DNA from 3 places in the Paenibacillus sp. D51F genome. Region 2 is predicted to be linked to each of the others. Evidence: riboswitches for the same ligand, from Rfam matches in the RefSeq annotation. Region 2 holds a riboswitch; each other region holds the start of a gene.
The links. Region 2 has a riboswitch for cyclic di-AMP ahead of ACLBWT_RS09365 (hypothetical protein). Riboswitches for the same ligand answer to the same signal wherever they lie in the genome.
Positions count from the first base shown of each region.

Region 1: another riboswitch for cyclic di-AMP. It lies ahead of ACLBWT_RS14590 (TrkH family potassium uptake protein); the one in region 2 lies ahead of ACLBWT_RS09365 (hypothetical protein).
Region 3: another riboswitch for cyclic di-AMP. It lies ahead of ACLBWT_RS22940 (G5 domain-containing protein); the one in region 2 lies ahead of ACLBWT_RS09365 (hypothetical protein).

Region 1 is NZ_JBKFAO010000007.1:173,862-183,570, reverse strand. It holds gene cysW (sulfate ABC transporter permease subunit CysW) at 1-111, shown strand, start outside; gene ACLBWT_RS14610 (YezD family protein) at 115-303, shown strand; gene ACLBWT_RS14605 (hypothetical protein) at 504-656, opposite strand; gene uvrC (excinuclease ABC subunit UvrC) at 912-2,861, shown strand; gene ACLBWT_RS14595 (CPBP family intramembrane glutamic endopeptidase) at 3,523-5,163, opposite strand; cyclic di-AMP (ydaO/yuaA leader) riboswitch at 5,401-5,567, shown strand; gene ACLBWT_RS14590 (TrkH family potassium uptake protein) at 5,687-7,039, shown strand; gene ACLBWT_RS14585 (potassium channel family protein) at 7,061-7,738, shown strand; gene ACLBWT_RS14580 (LysR family transcriptional regulator) at 7,830-8,804, opposite strand; gene ACLBWT_RS14575 (succinate dehydrogenase cytochrome b558 subunit) at 9,144-9,709, shown strand, end outside.
Region 2 is NZ_JBKFAO010000004.1:63,165-72,873, forward strand. It holds gene uvsE (UV DNA damage repair endonuclease UvsE) at 1-723, opposite strand, end outside; gene ACLBWT_RS09350 (hypothetical protein) at 720-1,037, opposite strand; gene ACLBWT_RS09355 (D-alanine--D-alanine ligase) at 1,167-2,300, opposite strand; gene ACLBWT_RS09360 (amidase domain-containing protein) at 2,369-3,487, opposite strand; cyclic di-AMP (ydaO/yuaA leader) riboswitch at 3,702-3,891, shown strand; gene ACLBWT_RS09365 (hypothetical protein) at 3,897-4,520, shown strand; gene ACLBWT_RS09370 (dicarboxylate/amino acid:cation symporter) at 4,748-6,109, opposite strand; gene ACLBWT_RS09375 (IclR family transcriptional regulator) at 6,364-7,131, opposite strand; gene ACLBWT_RS09380 (alpha/beta hydrolase) at 7,578-8,600, shown strand; gene ACLBWT_RS09385 (Fe-Mn family superoxide dismutase) at 8,741-9,709, shown strand, end outside.
Region 3 is NZ_JBKFAO010000023.1:13,391-23,099, forward strand. It holds gene purR (pur operon repressor) at 1-754, opposite strand, end outside; gene ispE (4-(cytidine 5'-diphospho)-2-C-methyl-D-erythritol kinase) at 837-1,691, opposite strand; gene ACLBWT_RS22915 (small, acid-soluble spore protein, alpha/beta type) at 1,802-1,987, opposite strand; gene veg (biofilm formation stimulator Veg) at 2,157-2,429, opposite strand; gene yabG (sporulation peptidase YabG) at 2,573-3,469, opposite strand; gene rsmA (16S rRNA (adenine(1518)-N(6)/adenine(1519)-N(6))-dimethyltransferase RsmA) at 3,640-4,512, opposite strand; gene rnmV (ribonuclease M5) at 4,493-5,056, opposite strand; gene ACLBWT_RS22940 (G5 domain-containing protein) at 5,273-6,424, opposite strand; cyclic di-AMP (ydaO/yuaA leader) riboswitch at 6,666-6,889, opposite strand; gene ACLBWT_RS22945 (TatD family hydrolase) at 7,071-7,844, opposite strand; gene ACLBWT_RS22950 (HD domain-containing protein) at 7,869-9,173, opposite strand; gene ACLBWT_RS22955 (AbrB/MazE/SpoVT family DNA-binding domain-containing protein) at 9,435-9,689, shown strand.

The DNA of each region.
Region 1 (9,709 bases), on a different contig from region 2:
TCCTTTGCCGTGGCTTCGCTGCTGATGATGCTTGCGCTGGTTACGCTTGGCGCGAAAAGTCTCGTGGAATGGAAAACCGCGCAGCGGGATAAAGAAACCGTGGAGGGATGACGGATGGCGAAACCTGTGGAATTGGATGAATCCTGGCTGGAGCGCATCGCCGACCAGGTCAACGGGCTGGAGTACGGCGCGGTGGTCATTACGGTGCATGACGGACGCATCGTGCAGATCGACCGTACGGAGCGCAAGCGGTTCGATGCCGCCGCCCTTCGGCAGCCGGGTGCCGCCGCGGCTCAGGGATGAATCCGAAGCAAGATGAATAGAGAACGGAATAAAAGGACGAGACAGGGCTTCCCCTATCTCGTCCTTTTGGTTCTGTCAGCCGGCTTTGCGGTCAGAGTCTTGCGCTTGAAGCCAGATTCTCGAATTAGGCCGATAAAAAAATGAATACCCTCCTGGCCGGAGCCGGAGGGTTGGATTGGATGTGTGGGTGGAACGGGAGCCTAGGAAATGATGTATTTGACAACCACCATGATAATATAGGCAACGGTCATAAAGCCAAGCATGCCGCCGAATCCGACCATAAGATCCATCAGGTCGTCACGCGGTTCCTCATTCAGATGCTCGCGCGGATCTCTTACATTGACGCTCTCCATTGTTCGCCCTCCTCGCTTCAAGACTCAGGTATCGCTGTCCCGGCCCGGAGGCCGTTATGTATCGGACAAGACGTTATCGCATCAGCTTGTAATAGTATACCCAACCTGGCGGAGTTATGTAAAGGTGAAATTTGCCTTATGGAACCGCTGCTGAAAGCGGTATCCGGCCGCGGCTGACGGCTGCCTGCTCCCTGTGCTACAATAGAGAATACGGCAAAAGGCCAGCGGGGCCGAGCCGCGAAAGGTGGATTGTCCATGGATCCCATCAAGGGGAAGCTAGCGCTCCTTCCCGACCAGCCGGGCTGTTATCTGATGAAGAACGGCGAAGGCACCATCATCTATGTCGGCAAGGCCAAAGTGCTGAAAAATCGTGTCCGTTCCTATTTCAACGGAACCCATAACGGCAAGACGCAGCGTCTCGTCTCGGAAATCCGGGATTTCGAATATATCGTGACGGCAAGCAACATGGAAGCGCTCATTCTGGAGTGCAACCTGATCAAGCAGTATCACCCCCGCTACAACGTGCTTCTGAAGGATGACAAGTCCTTTCCTTATATCAAGATTACGAATGAGAAGCATCCGAAGCTGGAAGTTACCCGGCGGATCGTGAAGGACAAGGGCAAATATTTCGGCCCGTATCCGAACGCCTATGCGGCGCAGCAGACCAAAAAACTGCTGGACCGCTTGTACCCGCTTCGCAAATGCAACACGCTGCCCGACAAAGTATGCCTGTATTACCATCTCGGCCAGTGCCTCGCTCCTTGCGAATTCCCGGTGGAGCAGGCGACGTACGATTCCATGGTGCAGGAGATCGCCCGCTTCCTGAACGGCGGTCAGGACGAGGTCAAGGCGGAGCTGCAGCGCAAAATGCTGGAGGCCGCGGAATCGATGGAGTTCGAACGCGCCAAGGAATACCGCGATCAGATCACGGCGATCGATGCCGTCATGGAGAAGCAGAAGATCACGCTCGCCGACGCGCTCGACCGCGACGTGTTCGGCTATGCCACCGACAAGGGGTGGATGTGCGTGCAGATCCTGTATATGCGCAGCGGCAAGCTGATCGAGCGCCATACGACGTCCTTCCCCTATTACGGCGAGGCTTATGACGACTTCATGACGTTCGTTACCCAGTACTACAGCGACAACCCGGCTCTGCCGAAGGAAATCCTCCTGCCGGTGCCGCCGGGCGAGCTCCATGCCGGGGCGACTGTGGAAGACGGTGCTGCCGGGGGAGCGGCTGGCCGTGGGCAGCAGAGCGCCGCAGGAGCAGCGGAGACAACGGTGCCGGCTGCACAACCCGCAGGAGCAGCAGAAGCGGCAGCGGACGACGGCGGCGAGCCCGCGGCCGGATCCCATGCGGAGGAGATCCGCTCCTCGCTCCAGAGCTGGCTCAAGGTCAAGGTCCATATTCCGCAGCGCGGGCGCAAGCGCGAGGTCGTCGGCATGGCGGAAGGCAACGCCAAGGTGACGCTCGACGAGAAATTCAAGCTGATCGATCGCGATGAGGAGCGCAGCGTCAAAGCTGCTTCGGGCTTGGCCGCATCCATCGGCTTGACGACGATCCGGCGCATCGAGGCGTTCGACAACTCCAATATCCAGGGAACCAACCCGGTATCGGCCATGGTCGTCTTCATCGACGGCAAGCCCGACAAGAAGGAGTATCGCAAGTACAAGGTCCGGACCGTCCAAGGGCCGGATGATTACGAGACGATGCGCGAGGTCATTCGCCGGCGGTACGAGAGGGTGCTCAAGGAAGGGCTGGAGCTTCCCGATCTTATCGTGGTGGACGGCGGCAAAGGGCAGATCAGCGCGGCGGTCGACATCCTCGAGAACGAGCTCGGCCTTCAGGTGCCGGTATGCGGGATCGTGAAGGATGCCAAGCATAAGACGGCGCAGCTTATGGTCGGCGATCCGCCGGAGCCGGTCGTGCTGCCCCGCGACAGCCAGGAATTCTATCTGCTGCAGCGCATCCAGGACGAGGTCCACCGCTTCGCGATCACGTTCCACCGCGAGCAGCGGGGCAAGTCCATGGTTCAATCGACGCTGGACTCCATTCCCGGCATCGGGGAGAAGCGCCGCAAGCAGCTGCTGAAGCATTTCGGCTCCCTCAAGAAGATCCGCGAAGCATCCGCCGAGGAATTCAAGCCGCTCGGCATCGGCGCTGCCCTGGCGGAGCGGATCGTGGCGGCGCTGAAGGAAGAGTAGCGTCCCGGCGACAAGCGGGATTGGCGAGAAAAATGGGGAAAAGCCTGCATGGCTGTCTGCACCGCTTTCGGTGCCGGCTGGCCGGGCAGGTTTTTCTTTACCATGCGGGATCGTGAAGCGGGCCTGGATCCAAGCCAAAACTGCTGCCCTTTTCGGCTTGGCGCAGGGGGTAGCAAGGCTCGAAACGAGCCTTGCAGGGTGTCCTTGCGGCTACGCGCAGGGGTGCAAGGCTCGAAACGAGCCTTGCAGGTCACCTCGCGGCTTCGCGGAAGGGTGCAAGGCTCGAAACGAGCCTTACAGGGTGCCCTTGCGGCTTGGCGCAGGGGGTGCAAGGCTCGAAACGAGCCTTACAGGTCACCTCGCGGCTTGCCGCAGGGGGTGCAAGGCTCGAAACGAGCCTTGCAGGGTGCCCTTGCGGCTTCGCGTAGGGATGCAAGGCTCGAAACGAGCCTTACAGGGTGCCCTTGCGGCTTCGCGTAGGGATGCAAGGCTCGAAACGAGCCTTACAGGGTGCCCCTCGCGGCTTCGCGGAGAGGATGCGCAAGGCTCGAATCGAGCCTTGCAGGTGGCCTCGCGGCTACGCGTAGGAGAAGGGGCTGCCCCAAAGCCATCGGCTTTAGGGACAGCCCCTTTGAGTTCCAGCGTGATAGGGAGCGCAATCTCAGCCCGGCGCCAGCGGAATGCTGCTGCTCCGCCGCGAGCCGTACCATTTCATCGCCCAGGCGACGCCGGCAGGCGCGACGATGTAGACGACGCCCGCAAGGATATTGCCGCCTCCTCCGATGAGGAAGAGCGAGATCGACATCAGCACGGAGTCCATGATGGCATGGGCGAATACCGCCGTGAAAAATCCGAACCGAAGGAAGATGTATCCGAACAGAAGGCCGAGAATCGTCAGCTCGATCAGCCTCGTCGTAGACGGGTAGATCGGATAGGTCACATGTCCGAGCGCCCAGATGATCGTAGGGATGAGGCAGGCGACGAACGGGTTTTTCAGCCACTTCATCAGCAGGCCGATGCCGAACAGGCGATAGACGGCTTCCTCCTGGATGGCTGCGCACCACGCCAGCAGCGGCATCAGCAGCGGAGCGGCGAGGTTGTAGGGCGACTGGGTTACGTCGCTTGTCGACCAAGCTCCGGTAAATGCCGACAGGCCGATCAAGATAACGGTCTGCAGGCCGAGAAGGATGAAGCCGAGCACATAGGCAAGCTTCATGCTGCTCCAAGCGGTCTCTCCGAAGCGGGACTCGCGGGAGGTCAGCCACAGCCGCCTGCCCTGCGCGCGCCATAGCCCATCCCCGGCGACGAGGGAGAAGTAGGCGGACAGAGCGAGCAGGAAGGTGAGGCCCATCGTGATGACGAGCTGGACCAGGACGACGGTCTCGGCGTTGGGCCGCGCTCCATACATGGCCCGGAGGCCGTCGAGCATGTTCAGGTTGTTGATGGCATAGAAGCCGAGAAACACGAGGCTGATCGCCCAGCCGCGGCGGAAGGAGCTGTACTTCCTCATGACGATCGAATAGATGACGGCGAGAACGAACAGGATTCCGCTCGGCAGCAGATTGCCCAGCAGCGACAGGCTGGAGGCGATCCGATCCTGATCCGCCGTGTAGGCGAGGTAATCCTTGGGCACTTCATAGCGCGGCATGAACTCCGCCAGGACGGTCTTGCCGCCAGGCTCAGCTGCGGCGGCGGAAGGAGGAGCCGCCTCTATGGTGAGGCGGGCTTGGCCGATCCCTCCTCCTTGCACGGCATACACCGTCTTGTAGCCCGCCGATTCACCGATCCTCTCCAGCTTGCCGTAGCCGAGCTCGGCGGCTTGCTTGGCGGCAAGCCGGTCAAGCTGTTCCGCGCTGGGGGCAAGGACGTCCGCGGATTCTCCGGCAGAGGGCGTGAACACCTGCTTCCAGCCGATCACCCGGCCGCTGGACATGCCGACCTCGACGAACATCTGCCCTTCGGGCAGGGAGAGAGACACCTGCCATGTATCGGCCGGAACGATCTTGCCGGGTCCTTCCTCGAATTTTTTGGACAGCTTTTCTTTGCTCAGATAACCGGTTATGTCCCGGTCGGATTGGTGGACCGTATGAGCGGCGAGAGGCTCGGAGCCGGTCAGCTGCCGGGCGAAAGCCATCGCTGCCTGCTGCGCCTCGCCCTTGGGAACAGGCTTGTCGGAAGCTTCCTCTCCCGACAGCCCTCCCGCGAAGGAAGGGATGATCTGCAAAATCAGGAAGATGGCGGCTCCAATGATTCCCGTCCAGAAATACTTACGATAGCTTTTCTCCAACTCGGAGCTGTTCATGATTGTCCTCCTGACGATGCCTGACTGCAGGGCAAGCTTTTATAACCTTACCACAGCGGCTTTCAAATTATCCACGCCGCGGCAGGGAGAGATCGAGATTTCGCGCAAAAGAAAGAGCAAGGGCAGGATTACGCCTTGCTGGACTTGTCCCAGCACTATTTTCCGTCCCATATCGCTCCGCAAGCTTGGATTGGGACATTGGTAACCTGTCCTCTATCCTATATAATCAAATCCGACCATATAGAACAGCCGAATTTCCAAAGAATACGGGGGAACCATATAGCTGCCTGGCGCAGCTTGGGGTGAATTCCGTTCCGGCGCAGGCGGCTGCCTGCCGGGAGCGGATAGGGCAGCCGTCATGCCCGAATCCGACAGCTAACCTCGGAGGCTGCTTGACCGGACTCGCAGGGCGCACAGGCACTTGGGTTTCCAGTGCTTTTTTTTGTGCTTCCGAAGCGACAGGCTTACGATGCCAGGACTTCGCGATCGGCAGGGATATGGAGACAAAAGGAGAGTCGCCGGCATGCAATCATGGTCTTCAGTATTCAAGCAAGCTTTCAAATTGTCGCCGCCGCGCATTCTCGTCGCCGGATTCGCCGTCATGATCGGCATCGGCTCGCTGCTGCTGATGCAGCCGTTCGCAACGGCCGGCGGAGAGGGCACGAGGTGGATCGACGCCCTGTTCACCGCTACTTCGGCGGCTTGCGTCACAGGCCTCGTCGTCGTGGATACCGGCACCCACTATTCGATTGCAGGCCAGATCATCATTCTTCTGCTTATTCAGATCGGAGGGCTCGGCTTCATGACGATGGCGACGCTGTTCGCCCTCGTGCTGCGCAAGCGCATCTCGCTCAAGGACCGGCTGCTGCTGCAGGAAGCGATGAACCAGAGCTCCATAGAGGGAATCGTCCGGCTTATCCGCAAAGTTCTGCTGTATTCCCTCGTCATCGAAGCGGCGGGAGCGCTGCTGTACGCGGTCCGCTTCGCATCGGACATGCCGATCGGCCGCGCCGTTTACTTCGGCATCTTCCACGGCGTATCCATGTTCAACAACTCCGGCTTCGACATCTTCGGCGATTATCGGAGCCTCACCGGCTATGTGTCGGATCCGCTCGTCAATATCGTGACGATGGTGCTGATCGTTACAGGAGGCCTCGGCTTCATCGTGTTGTCCGATCTGATGGAATGGAGGAACAACCGCAGGTTCTCCCTCCATTCCAAAGTGGTCTTGCTGGCCACGGGCAGCCTGATCGTCATCGGAGCGGTCGTCATCTTCATCTTCGAATATTCCAACGCCAAAACGATGGAGCCGCTCGGCTTCGGAGGCAAGGTGCTCGCAGCCTTCTTCCAATCCGTCACGACGCGCACGGCGGGAGCCAACTCGCTCGATATCGGCGCGATGCGCCAGGCGAGCTTGTTCTTCATGATCATCCTCATGTTCATCGGGGCATCGCCGGGCTCGACGGGCGGCGGCATCAAGACGACGACGTTCATGACGCTCGTCGCCGCGATGGGCGCTATGATCCGCGGCAGGGAGGACATCGTCCTCTTCCGCTACCGGCTGGGCAAGGAGCGCATCATGAAGGCTTTGACGATCACGATGCTGTCGCTTGCGCTCGTGCTCGTCGTGACGATGGTGCTCTGCACCGTCGAGGACCGCGATTTCCTGCGGATCCTGTTCGAGACGGTATCGGCATTCGGCACCGTCGGGCTCAGCACGGGAATCACGACCAGCCTGAAGGATGTCAGCAAGCTGCTGCTCAGCCTGACGATGTTCGCCGGCCGGCTCGGTCCGCTGACGATGGCATACGCGCTGAGACCGAAGCAAGGCAAGGAATTATATAAAAATCCAGAAGGCAAGATTATCATCGGATAGGAAAGGAAATAAAGAGACACAATGGGAAAGAGTTCAAAAGGAGAGCAATACTGCGTCATCGGGCTGGGCCGATTCGGCTCCAGCCTGGGCAAGGAGCTCATGCAGCTCGGCTATGAGGTGCTCGGCATCGACCGCAGCGAGGAGCTGGTGGACGATATGAGCGCCGTGCTCACCCATACGCTATGCGCCGACGCGACGGACGAGGATGCGCTGCGCGCGATCGGCATCCGCAACTTCGACTGCTGCATCGTGGCCATCGGGGGAGACATCCAGTCGAGCATTATGGCGGCGATACTGGTCAAGGATTCCGGAGTCGGCAAGGTCGTCGTGAAGGCGGTATCGGAGCTGCACGGCCGGGTGCTGGACAAGCTTGGCGTCGACAGGGTCATCTATCCGGAGCGGGATATGGGAATCAGGGTCGCCCATCAGCTCGTATCGCCCAATCTGCTCGACTATATCGAGCTGTCGTCCGAATACGCCGTCGCGGAGCTGGCTGTTCCGGGCTGCCTCAACGGCAAGGCGCTGTCCGAGATCGACACACGCAAGCGCTACGGCTGCAGCATCGTAGCGATCAACAAGCCCAAGGGCATCATCATCGCTCCCCAGGCGAATTCCATTCTGGAAGAAAAGGATGTCATGGTCGTCATCGGAACGAACGAGGGCATCGAGCAGTTTGAAAACGCGGTGAGCCGCAGCTGACGACCGCCGTGGAGGGAAATAAGCGGCCTGCCGGGCAGGAGCGGTCCGCTCCAGGCCAGGCATACGCATAGAAAGAAAGGCAGGAGGCGCGTCAGTCGACGCGGACTCCTGCCTGTTTGGTTTCAGCGGCCCTCTGCTGCATGGCCTTCAAACTTGCCACCGGCGAAGCCGAGCGGCGGAAGTAGTTCGCGGCCGCTTCGCGGATCCAGTCTCTGACCGCAGGCTCCAGCCGGGCCGGGTCGCCATGGATGAGCGAGGTGGTCCGCTTGGCCTGCTCCAGCTCCAGCACCGGGACGACCATAAGGTCGTTGTCCGCCAGCATCTGCTGCCGGATATAGGAGCGCGGCAGCAGCGTCGCCGCTCCGCAAGTATGGAGCAGCCGCAGGATGGCTTCGAACGAATCGATTTCCATTTTGACATCGGGATGCAGCCTGTGGGTGTCGAACAGCTCGTCGGTCAGGTTGCGGTACCAGGTTCCTTTGGAGAAGAGGATCATCGGCAGCCCGCTGAGCGTCCGGATCGCCAGCTTGCCGTTCTCGGTCAGCAGATGGCAGCGGGGAAGCACCAGCTCCAGATGGTCGTCGAACAGCGGGACGCAGTGCAGCTGCGGGTCGTCGATGACGGATGCCACCAGGCCGAGATCGATTTTTTTGTCCCGGACGAGCGATACGATCTCGTGGGTCTTGCCGGTGACGGCCTTGATGTCGATCTCGGGATGGCTGGCGGTCAGCGCCTGGATGAGATCCGGCAGCGTCGTCTGCAGCGTCGTCAGGCTGGCCCCGATCGTCAGGCTGGAGCGATGAGTTTGCTTGAACTCGCTCAAGGTGCTCATGTATTTGCGATGCAGCTGACGGGCCTGGAGCGCGTAGTCGTAGGTCAGCTCGCCGATGCGCGTCAGCTCCAGCCTGCGTCCGACGCGGCGGAACAGCTGCGCGCCGAGCTCCTGCTCGAGCTTGGCGATCTTCCGCGACAGCGCCGGCTGGGACAGGTTGAGCAGCGCCGAGGCTTTGTTCATGCTGGACTGCTCGACCACGGCGGCGAATACGTTGAGATCTTCGTTGAGCATTTCCTGCAGCCTCCCGATCCTTTAGAAGAGAATGAATGAGCAAGGCAGCAAATCTTATCTTGCGCATGCCGGCAGCTTCCCTGAGGAGAGCTGCAGCTTCATGGCTTGAGCTCTTATGCATATAGGTTATAACATTGTATAAGGAATAAACAATATCTTTATAAGGAAAAAAAGAGTACGATGGAAACTGTGGCTAAACTGTGACCGGAAAAAGCAGGGGAAAGCTGTCGGGTTTTGTTGACGCTCCCATGCACGGGCTGTAAAATGGATAAGGTTTGCAACAAAATTCGACCGATGATGACTAGAAATCAAACGGCTGGAAAGGAGAACGCTTTATTTATGAATGGTAACTCGTACTTAACGCGCAAGATTCACTCGCTGCTCGGGGTGATTCCGCTCGGCCTGTTCCTCGTTGAGCATGCCATCACCAACTACTCGGCGTTTGAAGACGGGCCTGAGGGCTTTAACGACAGCGTCGGGTTCCTGAACGGACTGCCCCTTGTTCTCTTCCTGGAGATCTTCGGCATCTTCCTGCCGCTCCTCTTCCATGGAGTATACGGCTTGTATGTCGCCTACCAATCGAACTGGAACAACTCCCGCTTCAAGTACGGACGCAACTGGGCGTTCACGGCGCAGCGCGTCACCGGCGTGATCACGTTCATCTTCGTCATCTGGCATGTGTTCGAGACCCGCTTCCAGGTCGCCCTGGGCAACCTGACGCATGAGGAGCTCGGCGCCCGGATGCACGAGATCTTCACGAATCCGGTCTACATCGTGCTGTATGCGATCGGTGTCCTTTCCGCTGTCTTCCACTTCGCGAACGGCATGTGGTCGTTCCTCGTCAGCTGGGGCATCACGGTCGGCCCGCGCGCGCAGCGCGTCTCCGCCTATATCTGGATGGGCGT
Region 2 (9,709 bases):
CCAGGTGGCGGCGATGCGCGGCCACAGCTCCCCGTACAGAGCTTCCTTCGTCTCGCCGCCGTCGTTGACCGCATGATGATGGATATCCAGCACGACCGGATTGCCGACCTTCTCGGCAATGTCGAGCGTCTCGCGGGCGTTGAACGTCTTGTCGTCGTTCTCCAGCGTCACCCGGCCGCGCAGCCTGGCATCCTGGGCTCCGAACTGCGCGATGAACCGCTCGGCGGAGACGGGCTTGTCCCCGTACGCGCCGCCCACATGGATATTGCATTTGTATTTCTCGTCCAGCCCCATCGCCTCGAGCATCCGCACATGGTACTCCATATCCCTGACCGAGCTCTTCAGCACCTCGGGACGAGGCGTGCTGAACACGCAGAAGTGATCGGGATGGAAGCTGACCCTCATGCCGGTCTCCCGCGCGAAGGCTCCGACCTCGCTGAAGGACGCAGCCAGCGCAGGGTAAGGGTCCCAGTCCGCAAGCGCGTCATGCGTCGCAAGCGGAATGATTTTCGAGGAGAACCGATAGACGTGGATGCCGGCATAGCGGTTGTTGCGCATGATGCGCAGGGCGCTGTGCAGATTTTCCTCGGCGATCCGCTCCAGCTTGCGCAGCGCCGCCTCGCGATCCTCCAGCTTGGAGAAGTTCTTATAGGTCATGGTGCGCGATGATGAAGCGTTCTCCACCAGCAGGCTCATGGCGACGAAGCCGAAGCGGACAATCATCCCCGGCCGCCGAAAAACATTTCATGGGCGAGCGCCGTCTGCACGCGCGACTCTTCCTCCGTCAGCTTGCGGACGAGCTCCATCTCCACCTGCGTCACTTCATCGCCCTGGAAGTTGATCTCCGCGATGGAAGCGAGGATCTTCACGATGGCGATCGCCTGGTTGCCTGGCGTGTAGGCGATGACCTTCTGTCCGGCCGGGAATACCCGGAACCCCGATTTCATCATCTTTCCTTTGCCGTATTCCAGAAGCTCGTACAGCTCCTGCTCCGACTTGAACTTGCATACCGAATTGAATTCCGTTGCGAATCCCATTGTCTTCACCCTCCTGTTCATTACTGCGGCAAGCGCGGCTGCTTGTCCGGATGCTGCGGATGAAAAAACGAGCTTCCCTCCCGCCAAGGCGAAGGAAGCGCGAATGTGTGCGAAACGTATGGAAACCGGTCAGCCGCCGTACTCCAGCTTCTGCTTCTCCGCATGGCGGGAGATCGCCAAGCCGATGAGGCTGTCGAGCAGCTCCTTGTAAGGAACGCCCGATTCCTTCCAGAGCAGCGGGTACATGCTGTAAGGCGTGAAGCCCGGCATCGTGTTCACTTCGTTGATCAGAATCTTGCCGTCGCTCCTGCGAAGGAAGAAGTCGACGCGGGAGAGGCCGGATCCGTCGATGGCCAGATAGGCCCGGATCGCCATCTCGCGCACCGCTTCAGCCGTCTCTTCCGGAAGATCGGCGGGAATGTGCATGACGGATGTGCCGTCCACATACTTGGCGTTGTAATCGTAGAAGTCCGTTCCGCTGACGATCTCGCCGACGACCGATGCGCGCGGCTCGTCATTGCCGAGCACGCCGACTTCGATCTCGCGCCCGTCGATGAACTCCTCGATGACGACCTTGCGGTCGTAACGCAGCGCAAGCTCGATGGCCGCGATGAGCTCCTCCCGGTTGCGGGCTTTGGAGATGCCGACGCTGCTGCCGAGATTGGCGGGCTTGACGAAGCAAGGATAGCCGAGAGCGACCTCCGTTTCCATGACGAAGAACGCGCGGTCCTTCTCCCACTGCGTCCGGTTGAAGTAGCGGTAGACGCATTGCTCGAGCCCCTCGTGGGCGAACACCTTCTTCATGAAAATCTTGTCCATGCCTACTGCCGAAGCAAGGACACCCGCTCCGACATAAGGAATATTGGCCATTTCCATCAACCCCTGGACCGTGCCGTCCTCGCCGAACGTTCCGTGCAGCAGCGGGAACATGACGTCGATCGTCCCTCCCGGAGCTCCCGCCGAAGCGGCAGCCGCCTGCAGGGCGCCCTCTCCGGCCGCAGCCGTCGCCAGTCCGCCGAATACCGGCGCCAGCGCCATGCCGCCGTCCTCTGCCGGAGACAGCTTCAGCTGCTCGACGCTGTGCGGGGCTTCCAGCAGCACTCCTCCGGAGCGCCATTCGCCTTGGCCCGTAATATAGAAGGGCTGTACCTCGTATTTATCGAAATCGAAGGCGCCCATAACGGCCAGCGCCGTCTGCAGCGATACCTGATGCTCGCCCGACTTGCCTCCGTAGATGAGTCCGACGCGAATTTTGTCTCCCATGTTAGCTCCTCCGGTAACCTTCTTGAATTAGAATGCCAATCGCTGCATGGACCGATGCGGCTCCCGCATCAGAAATAGTCCTGCAGATGATAAAATCGATAGCGCGTCCGGTCCGTCCAGGCGTAGGAATCCTTGTAGTCCCAATAGCGGTGCCGGCTCGGCACGGTGTTGGCGTTGACCAGCGGCATGCCGTCGGCATCGAATGCCGTCACGACTGTCGTATGCTGGAACCGCCCGTCCCCGCCCCAATCGTAGGTGATGACGTCCCCGAGGGACAGCTCGGATGCGCTCTCCACCGTCGTCGCCCGCATGCCCGTGCTGCGCGGGAACGACAGATACAGCTGCAGCGCGTTCGACACCGCCCAGCTGTAGCTCCAGGATTCCTGGCCGCCTATACGGCCTTTGTACCACCATCCCGATTCTCTTTTACCAGTATAGTTCATCGGTGCTTCGCCTGCAAAGACACATTGCGACACGTAATTCGTGCAGTTGACCTCGAACAGCTCGTAGGCCGGATTCGCTTCGTTCCACCACCGGTCAGCGTAGGCGGCGACCAGCTCGCGCCTGTACTCGACGGCGCGGTCGCGTGTATTCAGGCGGGACAAGACGCCGTAATTAAGGAAAGGGCGCGGCGAGCCCGGACGCTGGATTCCGCTGCCGCCGCCGTCGCCGTAGGAGCGATGCTCGGCCAGCGCGCTGTCCGCCGCGGCGTGGCCGTATCTGGGCCTGCGCTCGCCGACGATCGGCTCCACCCGGGTCAGGCGCCATGCTCCGCCTTCCTCGGCCAGCCACAGGCGCTCCTGCTCGAGACGCTCCTCGGTGTAGGAGCGGCCGCGATGCTCGACATGCCGCTTCACATGCAGCTTCAGGACGACCGACACTTCGGTCGCGGACTCGTTGATCCTCAGCAGCGTCGCTCTCGTCTCGCTCTGCGGCGACAGAATGCCGCGCTCCTCGTCCCTGAGGCGCAGCCGGCGCAGCCTTTCCTCCAGGCGGCGGCGGTGATCCCTGTCTTCCAGCAAGGCTCCGAGCACCTCATGCCTCCGCTCCACTTCGGCTTCGTTGTACCCGTGCACGTATTCCTGCACGGCTCCTCTCCAGCCTTCCAGCGCAGCCTGCTTGCCGGAGGACGGCTGCGAGCGCTGAGCCTCCGATCGTTTGACTCCCCGGGTACCGGTACGCGGCATTCCTTTCCCCATCCCTTCTGGTCGGTATTCGCCCATCATCAAGATGATCTTATGTCTGCTCTCCACTAAAATATGCGGACCCATCCCGGATAGAGCGCTTAAACGCCGTTATCCGGCGTTTCAACGAGAATGCGGCAGATATATATCGAAATTTCAGTCAATATCGAATTTTACAAAACAAGCCCGGCTGGCTTATGATATGATGTACCACTCTATCACCATATTGCTGAATTCCACGTACTGTGGAAGCGGGGGAACCAATACGCGGGCGTCTGTCGACGCTTGCCGGGGTGAATCCGAAAGGAAGAGGCCGGGCTGCCGAAGCCGCGTCTCTTGCCTTTTGGTAGGGCTACTCTCTGGCCCGAATCCGTCAGCTAACCCCGTAAGCGCACAAAGGAGAGATGTCAGGATGTCACTGAAAGACAACCGCGCGGCTTCTTCCGCGCAGGAGGGCTTCATTGCGCCTTCCGTCTGTTCTGCGTCTGCGGTCGAGGCCTTCTTGGCGCCGCCGCCGTTTCCGGGCTTGGACGCGCCGATCGCGCTGGACATGGCGGTCGCGGAGGCTTATTCCCCGCCGGCCCCGGCTGCTGAGACGGCGAACAGGCCGTCCTTCCGTCCCGAGGCGCTTGAAGAAGAGCGCTCAGCATCAAGCCGCCGCATCCGCTGCATCGACTTGTTCATCACCCGCACGGGACCGCTCGTCGATCCCGAGCGCGGAGATTACCGCGTCGTGCTGCATCTGTGCTTCGGCTCCTCCATCCGTCAGGCTTCCGTGCTCATTCCTTACGCCAAGGCGCCGAGAAGCTGGGACGCGTGGAGCCGTTGGTTCCAGCCGTTCGTCGGGGTCCGCTCCGACGAGGCGATGTCCGTGCTCTATTACGACGCGGAATGGATCAGCGACCACAGGGATCGCCTGCTGCGCAAGACGCTGGAGCCGTCCTCCCAGGAAGGCACGCTGTTCCCGGCGACCGCTTTCTGGAGACGCAACGCCCTTATCGAAACATCCGACATCCATATCCGGCTGTCTCTGTAGCCGGATGGCGCTCTGTCCTTCATCCCTTCAAGAGGCATCCCCTATCCGCTTTGCGGCCGGGGGATGCCTCTTGGCCTTTGGCGGCCTTGAGCGGACATTTGGATCATGATTTGAAAGTGCTGGCCGTATTCACTTACAGAGATCCATCCGCCGTTCAGGAAGCATACATAGACAATAAAAAAGACTGCCAGCCGCAATAACGGCTGGCAGTCTTTCTATTCCTGAATTTATGCGTGGCTCAATTCGAGCTCGTCTTCCTCATCCCGCTCGTAGGACTCCCGATCGAATTCCCCTTCCGATACGGCGACCAGCAGGGTCGACACGGTCGTGCCGGAGGCGTTCAGCGCCGTGCGGCCCATGTCGACGACAGCGTCGATCGCAAGCACCAGGCCCAGTCCTTCCAGAGGCAGGCCAAGCGCGGTAAGCACGACGGTCGTCGAGATGGATGCCGGACCCGGCACTCCGGCGACGCCGATCGACGAGATCATGCTGACCAGCACGATGAGCACGTAATCCGATACGCCCAGCGGCACGTTGTACACCTGGGCGACGAATACCGCCACGACGGCAGGCCATACGCCGCCGCAGCCGTTCATGTTCATCGTCGCGCCCAGCGGAGCGACGAAGCTGGCGATGCGCGGCGATACGCGCAGCCTTTTGGTGATGACCTCAAGGTTGACCGGCAGCGTCGCGTAGCTGCTGCGAGTCGTGAAGGCGACCGCGATCGTCGGATAGATTTTGCGGAGGAACTTGAACGGATTCAGCCTCGCGCCGAAGGTCACCAGCGCTCCGAAGGTCAGGATGAAGTGCAGCAGAAGCGCGATATAAGTCGCGATAATGAGCGTGATAAGCGGCTTGAGCGTCTCTGCGCCGTACTTGGCGGCCATGGAGCCGATCAGCGCGTACACGCCGTACGGCGTCAAGCGGATGATGTACTTGGTCACCTGATTCATGACCTGCTTCAGCGATTCGATGACCTGGCGCACCGGCTCGACCGCTTCCGGCTTGCGGGAGCTGAGATGCACGATCGCCACCGCGACGAAAATGGAGAAGATCAGCACCGGCACGACTTTGCCGTCCGCCATATCCCCGATCGGGTTCGACGGAACCAGGTTCAGGATGACTTCCGAGAAAGTCGGAATGGAACGCGATTCGTAGCCTTCCGGCACGCTTTGGGCGATGCCCGTTCCCGGGTTCGCGACCAGAGCGACGACAAGCCCGATAAGCGCTGCGATCCCGGTCGTAGCCAGGAACAGCAGGATGGTCTTCGTCCCGATCTTGCGCAGCTGCCCGAGATTCGAGATCGAGGTGATGCTTGAAATGACAAGCACGGCGACGAGCGGAATGACGAGCATCTTGATCAGGTTGACATAGATGGACCCGATCGTGCCGATGCTGGTCGCATCCAGCTCAAGGGCGTTCAGCGTAATGCCGACGACCAGCCCGATGCCGAGCGCGATCAGAACGCGATAGCCGAAGCTTACACGGCGGCGTGCCAGATAGACGAGCAGACCGATGACAACGATGGAAACGAGCAAGCTGATCCAGTTCGTTTGTATAGCATGGATCAGATTATTATTTGGGACCAAGCGACTCAACTCCTTATTCCTATCTTTTTACTCTGGAATAGTATATTAGTAATATTATTGTTATATGTCAACTATATTTAACCTCTCGAGCCTCTTCCTTATCATGGAAAAGAAAAAACGAAGACCTCGAGGTCTCCGGATGTTTGAGCGATCCTATGATTGACAGGGCTTTTCTCCGGCCAGGCGGAATTCCTTCTATCCGCCCGGCTTCTCGACCGGCAGCGCTGCTGGAAAGCGGACCCTGCTCAATCCGATCAGACGGACAGCATGGCGCCCATGCGCTGAGCCGACTGGATGATGAGAGCGGATTGTTCCCGGATGATCTCCGGGGTGAATCGGGCCGAAGGTCCCGAGACGGACAACGCGGCCGCCAGCCGGCCGGACCGGTCGAAGACCGGAGCCGACACAGCGGCGGCGCCCGGCTCCCGCTCCTCTTGGCTCGTCGCGTAGCCCATGCGGCGGATTTCCTCCAGCTGCTCGCGGAACGCAGCCGGATCGAGGCCCGGAGGCATCGCCTCGTCGGACATGAGCCGATCGGCCAAGGACGGCTCCGCAAAGGCGATCAGCACTTTGCTCGAAGCTCCCACATAGAGCGGCAGCCTGAGGCCGACCGGCGCGACTCTGCGGATCGCCTGGTTGCTTTGGACGGCCTGGATGCGGATCCGCTCCCGTCCGTCCTGCACATACAGGCTTACCGTCTCGCCGATCGTGTCGCGAAGCCGTTCCATCTCCGGCAGGCAGATCGCAGCGGGATCGCCGGAGCGCGATATATGCGCGGCGAGCTCCCAGATCTTCATCCCGAGCCGGTACCTCTCCGAGCTGCGGTCGCGCTCCAGGAAGCCCTTGTCCTCCAGCGTCGCCAGCATTCGGTGGACGGTGCTCTTATGGAGGCCGACGCGCTCCGCGATCTCCGTCATCGGCAGATCGCTTTCAGTCGTGAAGCACAGCAATATATCCAGCGCGCGTTCGACAGCTCGCACATTCGACTTGCCTTCATCCGCACGGGCTCCTCTTGGCTCCACGCTCTTCATCTCCTTCCGGCACCGGATGCGATGCCTCTTCATTCCCCGCTTCTGTTGCCGGGATGCTGCTTATCGGTTCACTCCGAACCCGAAAACTCGGGCAGAATGGTTTGTACATCAGTCAGCCGGCCTTGCAAGCGAGCTGTTGACATCGACTGAGAACCGTTATCATTATAGAGAAGCATTTCCCGTACGTTCTATGTTTTTCATGCCTGTAGGGTTTCATACAATGAAACCGAGATTCTTCTAGTATAACCGCATTCCCGAATTCCGTAAAGAAACAGGCTCTTCTTCCCCTGTCCTCTGCCGCTGCATGCATTGTTTTACAAGCAGATTACAAGAGCTTAACAATTCACCAATATCAATTGACAGCCCGGACCAAAGACACATAAAGTAGTAGTACATCAGATCTATACCGCTTACATTGCAAGGGAGGGGAAGACGATATGAGCAGCACCGCCCTGTCGACGCCGCTTAACCTCGAGGGAAACCGGTCATCCGTCGCTCCCCGCCGGGATACGCGCCGCAACGCGCTGATCGCTTCCGTGTCCGCCCTGGCCGCGCTCGTCCTGCTCGCGGCTGCCGCTTTCCACGGCTACATCGCCTGGATGGTCGCTTATCCTTATGTGGCTCCGGTCTATTCCAATCCCATGGAAGCCAAGCAGCTGAGCTACAGCGACATCACTTTTCCCAGCCAGAGCGGCCGTACGACGGTCAGCGGCTGGTATATCCCCGCCGGGTCCGGCCATTCCGTCAAGGAAGCATCCGATCGGACCGTCATCCTCAGCCACGGCTACGGAGCGAACCGCGAAGAAACCTGGGTGCCTATGTATGATTTGGCGAGCCTGCTCCACAGGCTTCATTATAATGTTCTGATGTTCGATTACGGCTATGCCTCCAAGCAATACCGCGCCCCGGCAACGGGAGGCTGGGAGGAGTCCCAGCAGCTGCTCGGCGCCGTGAATTACGCCCGCAGCCACGGCTCCGGCGAGGTCGTCGTCTGGGGCTTCAGCATGGGAGCCGGAACCGCGCTGCAGGCCGCGCTGCAAACGAAGGATATCGACGCCATGATCCTCGACAGTACGTTCGTGCCGAGCCCCGACACGCTGTTCGAGAACGTCCGGCAGATCATCGATCTCCCCCGCTTTCCTTCGCTGCCTCTGATCGAGGCTCTCCTGCCGCTCTGGACAGGGGTGGATTTCAACAAGATTCCCGCCGAGAAGGTCATGAGCACCGATTATGATATTCCCATCTATATGATCCACGGAACGATGGATGTCAAAGCCTCCTATCAATCGGCCGAAACGATCGCGAGCCGGCAGACGAATCCGCTGTCGCGGGAATGGATCGTGAACGGCGGCTATCACGAGATGCTGTTCCGCGAGCATCCCAAGGAATATATCCAGCGCGTCGCCTTGTTTCTCAGCCAGGTCAACCAGTCGCTCGAGAACGAGGGCATGACCGCCTGACCTCATGAACATCCCAAGCTTGTGGCCGGACCCCCGAGGGTCCGGTTTTTTTGGGCTTCAAAAGCCCGAACATAGCTGTCCCCGAGCCCGAATACATCTAGAAGAGGATGAAAACTACATGCTCGAGGGGGCGGCCACATATGGCGGAAGCGGACCGAAGCGCCAGGCAGCTTAAGCTGCTGGAGGATATCAAGCAATGGAAGATGCAGGAACAAAGCCACGCGGAGCTTATCCGGCTCGTCTCTCCCGGCCTGGAGCCGGCTTACAAGGGATTGCTGCAGCAGTGGGAGCCTCTGTTCCGGCTGACCGGGCAGCAGGCCGAGGAGCTTCTGGGAGAAGAGGCTCGAATAGGCGGAGGCGGTCAGAGAAGCGAGGAGGCCGAGCACTCTCTGGCCATGATCGACCAGCGCACCGCAGGCTTGCTGGAGGCATCCGCGCTCCAGAGCAAAACCTTTATCGAGCAGCTGGCGCAAATGCTGCAAGCGAGCCCCGCATTGGCTCGAGATCAGGTTGGGCGCTCCGCCGTCGACCATGCGCTGCGGGAATCCAGCTACTGCCTTGGGAAGGCCGAGGCTTACAGCCAAGCCCGCAGCCGCGCCGACGAAGCTGCCCGCTCCGCCAGCGACGGCTCGGAGAAGGAGCAGCCAGCCTCGGCTTCCCGCGATGGCGAGTCAGGCAGACCGCACGCCAAAGGCCATCCTGCCGGGGAGCTGAAGCAGGTTCCCATCGGAGGCCATACGCTTCCGCCGCTCCCGTATGCCTATGATGCCCTGGAGCCGTACATCGACGCCAAGACGATGGAAATCCATCACGACAAGCATCATCGAGCTTACGTCACGGATCTCAACAAGGCGGAGAAAGAGCTTCAGGCTTCCAGGAAGAGCGGGAATTTCGACCTGGTGAAGCACTGGGAGCGCGAGCTCGCTTTCAACGGCGCCGGCCATTATTTGCATACGCTGTTCTGGACCGTCATGTCGCCTCAAGGCGGCGGCCGGCCTGTAGGCGCGATCGGGGATGCCATCGACCATGATTTCGGCGGCTTCGACGCGTTCAAAAAACAGTTCAGCGAAGCTGCCGGCAAAGTCGAGGGCGGCGGCTGGGCGATCCTC
Region 3 (9,709 bases), on a different contig from region 2:
GAGACACGTAATCCTCGAGAAGCCGCTCCTCGGTCCCGACCTCTCCGGATTCGACGAACACGCCGACGCCGGCGACGGTCGCGTTGAATTCATGCAGCAGGTCCATCATGCCCTGCACGGTTCCTCCCGCCTTCATGAAGTCGTCGATGATCAGGACGCGGGACTGCTCCTTGAGCGCGCGGCGGGCCAGCGACATCGTCTGGATCCGCTTGTTGGAGCCGGATACGTAGTTGATGCTGACGGCAGAGCCCTCCGTCACCTTGTTGTCGCGCCTGACGATGACGACGGGAAGATTGAGGCAGCTCGCGGTAGCGTAAGCGAGCGGAATCCCCTTGGTCTCTACCGTCATGATGACGTCGATGCGGCGGTCCGCGAAAGCGGTCGCAAAAATCCGGCCGACATCGGCGAGCAGTCCGGGCTGCCCGAGCATATCCGTCATGTACAGATAGCCGCCCGGCAGCACACGCTCCGGAAGCTCAAGCTCGCGGCATACGCCCCGGATGATCTCCATCGCCGGCTCCTGCGGCATGCGCGGGATATAGCGCACTCCGCCCGCCGCTCCAGCCAGCGTCTGGAGCTGGCCGATGCCTTCCTCTTCGAATACTTCCTTGATGATAGCCAGATCCTCGCTGATGGAGGATTTGGCAGACTGATATCGATCAGCAAAAGCTGTAAGAGATATTAACGTATGGGGGCGGGATAATAGATATTGGGTCATCTCGACCAGTCTTGCGCTTCGCTTTAATTTCTTCATTGGGAATCCCCCTGGCTAAATCCGAATATTATAAAGACAATATACCATCTTTATACGGATTCAATCAAGGTTGATGTCCATTCTATGTCAGCATTCTTACCACATAGACTTCCTTGCAAAAACCTCGGAGTCCATTGTAGATTCTGGCGAGCTTGGATTCCTTGGTTACGAGGCCGAATACCGTCGGGCCGCTGCCCGACATCAGCACGCCGTCCGCTCCGAGGCGCTGCATGCTTTCCTTGAGCTGTGCGACTTCCGGATACAGGGACAAGGTGACGTCCTCCAGCACATTGCCCATCTCCTCGCAGACTCCCTGGAACGATCCCGTGGAAATCGCCTCCATCATGCCGCTGAGCGAAGGATGGCCCGGCATGTTGTCGGCACGAAAACGTCCGTAGACATCGGCGGTCGACACGTTGATGGGAGGCTTCGCCAGCACGACCCAGCAGGAAGGCGGGTTGTCGATTCGCTGCAGGATCTCTCCGCGTCCCGTGGCAAGGGCCGTTCCTCCCGTGACGCAGAACGGCACGTCGGAGCCGAGCTCCGCTCCGAGCTTGCACAGCTCCTCGTCCGGAATGCCGAGCTTCCACAAGCGGTTCAGTCCTCGAAGCGCCGCGGCGGCATCGCTGCTTCCGCCTGCGAGTCCGGCGGCGACCGGAATCTTCTTGTCCAGATGGATATACACGCCTTTGCGCACATCGTAGCGCTCCTTGATGAGACGCGCGGCTTGGAAGGCCAGATTCTTCTCGTCCAGCGGTATGTAGCCCGCCTGGCTGGAAATGATGATTGTGTCTCTCTGAAGCTCTTCCATCTCCAAGCGATCCGACAGATCTACCATGGTCATGATCATTTCAACCTCGTGGTAGCCGTCCGCACGCTTGCGCAGCACGTCAAGCAGCAGATTGATTTTGGCCGGGGCCTTCTCGTAGACTTTCATATGTCGTCACCCGTTCGTTAGATAAACTGGATTTATTATACCATCCGAACGGATAAAAGCGAAAGCGGCCCCCTGCGCGGGAAGCCGCGCCGGAAGCCGCTTGTTATGCTCTAACGCTGGTTCTGGCGTGCTGCGGCCTGCTCGGCCATCTGAATGGCGCGCTTGACCATATTCCCCGCGTCCTTGGCTTTGATGCCGCCCCATCCTTCTTCCTGGACCGTGTCGTAAAAGCCAAGATCCTTGGCGAGCTCCACCTTCAGCTGATCGGACATTATGCTGCGTCTTCTGCGGCTCATGCGTAGCCTCCTTGCCCTGCGGCTGTATTGGGCGTCCATCGGCGACAGCCCTTCCTGTAGTATGAGAGCGGACTCCCGCTTATATGCGGTCCCCGAAAGCAAGCATAAAAAAAGCACGACAGCCGGCAGCGGTCGCGCGAAGTTCCCCGGTTAAGCATATATGGGACGATCAGTGAACGGGATTGATCCGAACTTGGCCCTCGTCGTTGCAGACGGTGACCTCGACGGAATCCGTCAGAATGTCCGCGTAACTATAGGACACACGCTTGAAAGCATGCTGATCCTGATCCAGCTTGACAATGAAAACAGATGGGTAGGTTTCTTCCAAAACACCGGAACGTTCAACCGTCTTGCGCCGGCCTCCGTTAGCCCGCAGCATGATTTTGGCTCCAACATGTGCTTCCATGCTGCGCTTGATCTCAGACAAAGCATTTCTAGCCATTGGCAACTACCACCTCTTTCCTTGTCCATTATAGCCCAAGGGAGGAGGCGTTGTCAAATAAACGAAAATTATATCATCGGTCTAACTTTAGTGTCAATGAAAATTTTTTGACTTCGTTTTCAAGATGAATAAGGATTTACAGCTTACGCATAATAAGGGTTTGGCTTCACATTTGCAATCGTCTGCGGTTTCGGAAGGCCGACCCTGTAGCGTCCCATCGTCTCGATTCCGCCCACCCCTTCGATTCCCGAAATCGTGCCGTGAATGACATCCGGCAGGTTGATCGGCTCCCGAATCGAGGTGTAGCTTGCCTTGATTGCGATATAGACCGGATCGAGCGCATGGATGAGGATGCGTCCCGGCGAGCTGGCGAAATTGGCTCCGGACTGCAGCAGCGCCTCATAATGGGACTGGCACGCCCCTGCGACCACGATCAGATTGTCGCGGTTCTTGTCATACTCCCGGGCCACATGAACCGCGTTGACGAAGTTCTGGGAGTTCTTATAACTGCCTATGCTGTAGAGATCGCCACTAGGGCGGTTCTTGAGCAGGCCGTCATGGCCGGTAATGACGACGACATCCGGCTTCACCTGCGGCAGCAGATGGTACAGCAGATCCGCCATCTGCGCTTCGCCGACATGAAGGCCTTGAGCCGGCACCTTCATCTGATTGTACAGCTGCATGCTTTTGCGCATATAATTGGCGTCGCCGTCCAGATGCAGAACTTTGCCTGGCAGGTCGAAATATGCATGTGCGGAAGCATTGGAGTCTCCGGGACGGAAGTCCATCTCGTGATGGACGGACTGATCGATCAGCTCTTGGCTCATCCGCTGGTTGGACGCCTTCACCTTGCTTCGGACCGACTTCGTGACGCTCAGCTCCTCCGGATCGCCCACCTTCGTCAGGTCGCCGAGCGGCGCGTCCGCGAGCAGACGGTACTCCGCTCCCTTCAAAATGGCGGTATCCCCGCGGACAGCTTCAATGCGGAACAATACATCCCCGCCGTAGGAGCGCCGAACGACAAAATCCCCTTCATTCATTAGGCCCATCACCTCTGCCTTATGGTATGGGCATAGGCCGCCGGAGGTGACAACGGGTTTTCGGCGCTGCGTCTCTGGCGCGGCTCCCAATACAAAAAGCCCTCCATGACAGAATCCGAACGGATCCTCATGAAGAGCTTCGCTTAGCCGGAGCAACGCTGCCGGGTCTGTCAGCCCTTTAGGCCATGCGCTTCAAGCGCAGCCGTCAGAGAGGCATATTCCTGCAGCGACAGCGTCTCGCCGCGCCGCACGGGATCGATTCCCGTCGATTCGAGGATGCGGGTAAGCTCTTCCCGCTTGTCCTTGCCCAGCCAGGAGGACAGATTGTTGTGGATCGTCTTGCGGCGCTGCGCGAAGCAGGCTTGAACCGTGCGGAAGAAGAAATCTTCGTCCGCCACGTCCACGGCAGGCTTGTCCCGCATCGCCAGCTTGATGACGGCCGAGTCGACGTTCGGCTGCGGAATGAATACCGTATGAGGCACGATGCAGACAAGCTCCGGCACCGCGTAATACTGGACTGCCACGCTGAGGCTGCCATAGGCTTTCGTGCCGGGCTTGGCCGCCATCCGCTCGGCGACTTCCTTCTGGATCATCACCACGATGTTCTCCAGCGGCAGCCGCTCCTCCAGAAGCTTCATCAGGATCGGAGTCGTCACGTAATAAGGCAGATTGGCCACGACGCTGACGCCGCTCACCTCGCCGAACTGCTCCTTGAACAGCGCCTGCAGGTCGATCTCCAGCACGTCGCCGTGAACGATACGCACATTCTCGTCGGCTTCCAGCACTTCCTGAAGAATCGGGATCAGCCGCCGGTCGATCTCGACCGCTGCCACCTTGCCTGCTTCCCTTGCCAGCTGCTGGGTCAACGCGCCGATGCCGGGACCGATCTCCAGCGCCCCTTTGGTGGGGTCCAGTCCGGCCGCGGTTACGATCTTGTTCAGAATATTGGGGTCGATCAGGAAGTTCTGCCCCAGGCTCTTCTTGAAGGAGAAACCATGCCTCTCGATGATTTCCTTCGTTCTTCTAGGTGTCGCTACGTCCATGGGCGATCTCCTCCTCCATCTGCCGCAAGGCTTGTCCGAATTCTTCCTTCGTGATCTGAAAGCTGGCGCAGCGCTTCAGGAACTGCTTGCCGTTGCAATAGCCGATGCCCAGCCGGTTGCCCATGAGCAAGCGCCGCCGGGCCGCATCGCTATGCACCAGCAGACCCGCTTCCAGCAGATCGCTGTTTGAGATTTCCGCCTTCTCTGGATCTCCCTCCGTCCGAACGGACGCCAGAGCCCTCCTGACCGCTTCGGGAGAAGCGTTCTCCACTCCGATGTCGCCTTTGTACAAGGCGTCCTCCTGCGGCAGAAAAGCATGCTTGCAGCCAGGCACCCGCTGCGAGACGATTTTGCGTATCCTCTCTCCTGCATGGTCGGGGTCGGTGAAGATGATGACTCCCCGACGCTGCATGGCGAGCTCGATCCGGCGCAGCACTTCCTCGCCGATCGCCGAGCCGTTCGTTTCGATCGTGTCGGCTTCCACGGCGCGCCGAATCGCTGCCGTGTCGTCCTTGCCCTCCACGACGATAATTTCTTTGATCAAGGCCTTGTCTCCTTTAATTCAATACGCGTTTGAGGGGTATAAAAAGAAAAAGAGGCTTGAGCCTCTCGAATGACAGCCAGGCCCGAATCCGGACTGCGGCCGGAAAAGGACAGCAGTGGTCCTAGCATGGGCCAAAAAAGCCCTCTCTACTCTCCTCATGCCCGGTAAACGTCCAAAACGGGACCGCCTCGTAGAGGCGGACCCGTATCGCTTGAATCAGCTCAGCTTCGGCTTGGTTGGACCCAGCACGTATACGGTGTATCCGCGCTTCTTGCCGAACTGCCTCGCGTAAGATTCACTCTCGTAGAACACGTCGATCTTCTTGCCGTTGATCGCGCTCCCCGTATCTTCTGCACGACGGAAGCCGATTCCTTCTATATATACCCACCATCCCAACGGGATGACATCCGGGTCGACTGCAATGGTACGGCCTTCCGATACTTTTGCTCCGGAAGCAGTGATGCCGTAGCCGGCATCGCCTTTGGATTTGCCCGTAGAGGCCAAGCCGGCGGTATAAGCCGTCAGAGTTACGTTGTTCAGCACTTTCTTGGCTTTGAGCGATAGGCCCGATTTGGTGACGGATTGCGATGCCGAAGACGCCGCGCTGAGAGCGACTGCTTTAGGCTTCGGCTTTTCCTTGGTGCCGACCGCAACGATCTTGTTCACGGCAGGCTGTTCCATCGATTTGGCGAGCAGCGTCATGGATACCATCTTGCCATCCTGGTATACCTTTTCGAAGGTTTTGACCAATTGGCCATTCTGGCCGGCCTTCACCATTTTTAGCTGCCCCTTTTCCAAGGTAGCATCCTCTTTGCGGATGACGGTGAAAGGAATATCGTGCTTTGTCGTGGTCGTATGCTTGTCGATTCGCAGCACCCGAATCGTCATGTTCGGTTTCAGCTGCGAGGAGGTGTCAGGGAAAATTTTGTCTTGCTCGCGAATCGGAATATTGGACTCTCCGATCGCGGCCTTCACGGTTTTTTCGGTCGTGTACACCGTCGTAGTCTTTCCGTCAGCCATAATCGTCACCGGCACAGCCTGATCGACAATGATCCGGTCCCCATCCTTGAGCGCCGCGCTCAGCGGAACTGAAATCTGGTCGTGCGGTCCGACAGTTATAGCTTGTTCATCCAGTAGGTGCTGCAGGACATCCTGCTTCGTGCTCAGGATCGTTTCCTGTCCGTTCAACACTACGGAGACGTTCTTCTCAGACGTTCCGTGCAACAACACCAAAAACATGAAAGTCATCGCGATTGAGATAATTAAGCTCAGTAGGATCAAACGCAGGTTTTCATGCTTCCATCGCCATTGGAAAGACTTGCTGGATGATCGTTGTACATGGGTGTCCTTAAAGGGAATTGCGCCCACTTCTTCGGTCCTCCTTACATAGCCCCGCCGCCTCGTGTTACGCATGACTATTTAAGACGCGACTATTAGGTTTTGTACGTGCCGAGCAGCACGCCTATCAACCTCTTGCTTCACCTCCACGGTTAACCCTATGTCGACGGTTTACGCAATATTCAAACAAAAAGAAGCCGTCGACAGAGGATCTGTATCGTGGCTTCCCGGGTTGGTCACGCTGAACACATGGAAAGTGGAGCACGAGGTTGATCTCTCTTATATGCGCTTACGAGGTTAGCTGACGGGTTCGGACAAGAGAGCTGCCCTATTCGCCTACTTGGCCTGCTCAAGGCCTTTTGGCAAAATTCACCCCTGGAAAAGGTCAGTTCGTCCATCCAGTCCGCTCCGGAATATCATGTCATCCGGGACTGCATGGAATCGCTGCTTGGTTCCCCCGCTCTCCCTTGTGGGGAGATTAAGCGAATGAATACAAAACTGCATCACTCAAAGCTCTGAGTTGAATCATACAGTTTTGGTCAACCGATTGTAAAGAAGAGATAAAAGACTCTTTCAGCCAAATTAGAGGAAAATCCGGCCGTTTTTGGCGGTTTGGTGGAGCGAAAATATAATTTTTCTCAACCAAGCACCTTTTTACAAGCTTTTTCGCCCGATTTTAAGAAAGCTGGAAACATTTTCTTGCATTTGCGGATGTGATGGAAACGATCTCATTCACATTTTTACCTTTTATTTCCGCCGCTGTCTCGGCAACCAATGCCACGAATGCGGACTCATTCCGCTTCCCTCGATGAGGATGAGGAGCCAGATATGGGGAGTCCGTTTCGATCAGCAGACGGTCCAGTGGAACCTGCGCAAGAACTTCTTTCGGCACCCTGGCATTCTTGAATGTCACCGGCCCGCCGAACGAAATATAGAAGTTCATGTCCAGACACTGCTTGGCGGTCTCCCAGCTGCCGGAGAAGCAGTGCATGATGCCTCCGACCTCAGCCGCCTTCTCTTCCCGAAGAATGCGGACGACATCCTCATGGGCATCGCGGTTATGAATGACGATCGGCTTGCCCGTACGCTTCGCGATGCGGATCTGCTCCCGGAATACTTGCTGCTGAACATCCTTGGGAGCGGTATCCCAATAATAGTCCAGTCCGATTTCCCCGATAGCGACGACCTTTGGATGCGCCATCAGCGCCTCCACCCGTTCGAGGTCCCCTTCCCTCACATCGGCGCTGTCCGTCGGATGCCACCCGACAATGGCGTAGATGAACGGATATTTTTCGGCAAGTTCCAGCGTCGTCGGAATCGTCTCGCGGTTGAATCCGACATTGAACATCAGCTCCACGCCTGCGTTGCGGGCGCGCTGGATTACTTCCTCGCGGTCATTGTCGAATTTGGGGGAGTCCAGATGCGTATGCGTGTCAATCAATCCTGCCATTTTTCGACTCCTTTCGAATACGGCCTACAGGCCAAGTCTTTCCCGAATTTCCGGTTCCATGCGATAGCTGAGCAGCGAAGCCGCTTCGGCATCGTAGAAGAGCCGGTATTGGCCGCGGTGCATGCCCGTTATCGACCTCACTACATCGGACTGCGCGGATATTTCCGTCAGCTGCATGGAGCTGTCAAGAAGCAGGATCGGAGGCTTGCCCCGGTTTCCTTCCTCCTGCTTGTCCATTCCCGAACGATACACATGATAGGGAAGATCATAAGGGAAATCAATCTCCAGCTCGTAATCGCGGTCCATTCCAGCGGCGGCCAGCCGTTCGCAGAAAAACTGGGCGTCTGATTCATGTTCGCGGTCGAAGGTTATATACTTGTACAATTTGCGATTAAGGAATCGGGTGCATAATGATGCCAGCAACTTATCCTCCTCTTCGGTCCAAGCGGCAAAAGCCGTTTGGACAAGCGATTCGTCCAGCTTCAAATAAGAAACCACATCCAGCTCCTGGTTGAACAGCCGCTTGATCGGCTCGGGATTCCAGGAGAAGGAATAGCCCGAACGGCACAGCTCCTGGGCCCTCAGAAGAATTTTCCTCAGTACGATCTCCGAGCTGCGTGTAACCGGATGGAAATATACCTGCCAATACATCTGATATCGGCTCATCAGATAATCCTCGACCGCATGCATGCCGCTGTCCTTGACGACAATCCTGCCTTGGTGGGGGCGCAGCACGCGGAGAATCCGGTCCAGATCGAACGTACCGTAATTGACCCCGGTAAAGTAGGCATCCCGCAGCAGGTAATCCATGCGGTCCGCATCCATTTGGCTCGACACCAAATTAATGACGATCGGCTTCTCGTAGGTTTTCCGGATAACTGAGGCTACTTTGCCAGGAAATCCAGGCTCGACGGAACGCAGGAGCCGGTTCACTTCCGTATCTCCTTCTATAATAGAGCAGCTCCATTCCTCATGGTCGAATTCCATGATTTCTTCAATGGAATGGGAGAACGGCCCATGCCCGAGATCATGAAGCAAAGCCGCGCAGAGGCTAAGAAGCTTCTCTTCCCTGGGCCAGTCGGGGTATTCGCTGCGTTCGAACTGCGAGATGATGCGGCGCGTCAGCTCATAGACGCCGAGCGAATGGCTGAATCGGCTGTGCTCCGCGCCATGGAAGGTGAGAAACGTGGTGCCAAGCTGGCGGATTCTTCTCAGCCTTTGAAATTCCGGCGTATCGATCAGGTCCCAAATCAGCTGATCCTGAACGTAAATGTACTTGTGGACCGGATCCTTGAACACCTTTTCCTCTTCCAGCTTTGTCATCGTCATCCACCTTTCGTTCAAACTTTCGACAAAATAAACATGTTGTTTGTCGAATAGTGTCGTAATAAGATTTCCAATTTTTCTAGTCTTGTAGTAAGATAACTAGAGATTTAATCCCTTTCCTGTTCTAAAACCTTGAATTTACGTGCTAAAACTAGACTTTTTGATGGTTGACTGATTTGGGAATGGTTGGTATTATTAAAATCATAAAAAGTAGTTTTATGTCGAACGTTGACGAAATAAATCAAGAGAGGCTGGTCGCCCATTATGATGAAATCCACCGGTATCGTTCGGAAAGTTGACGAGCTTGGCCGCGTTGTTATTCCAATCGAGCTGCGCCGTACGCTTGGAATCGGCGAGAAAGACGCTCTGGAAATTTATGTAGACGGAGAACGCATCATGCTCAAGAAATATGAGCCGGCATGCATCTTCTGCGGCAACGCGGAGAACGTCGCATACTTCAAAGGCAAAATCGTCTGCAATTCCTGCCTTTCCGAAATGCCTACCCCTGTGACAAAATAAGCATAATCAGTTATACTTAA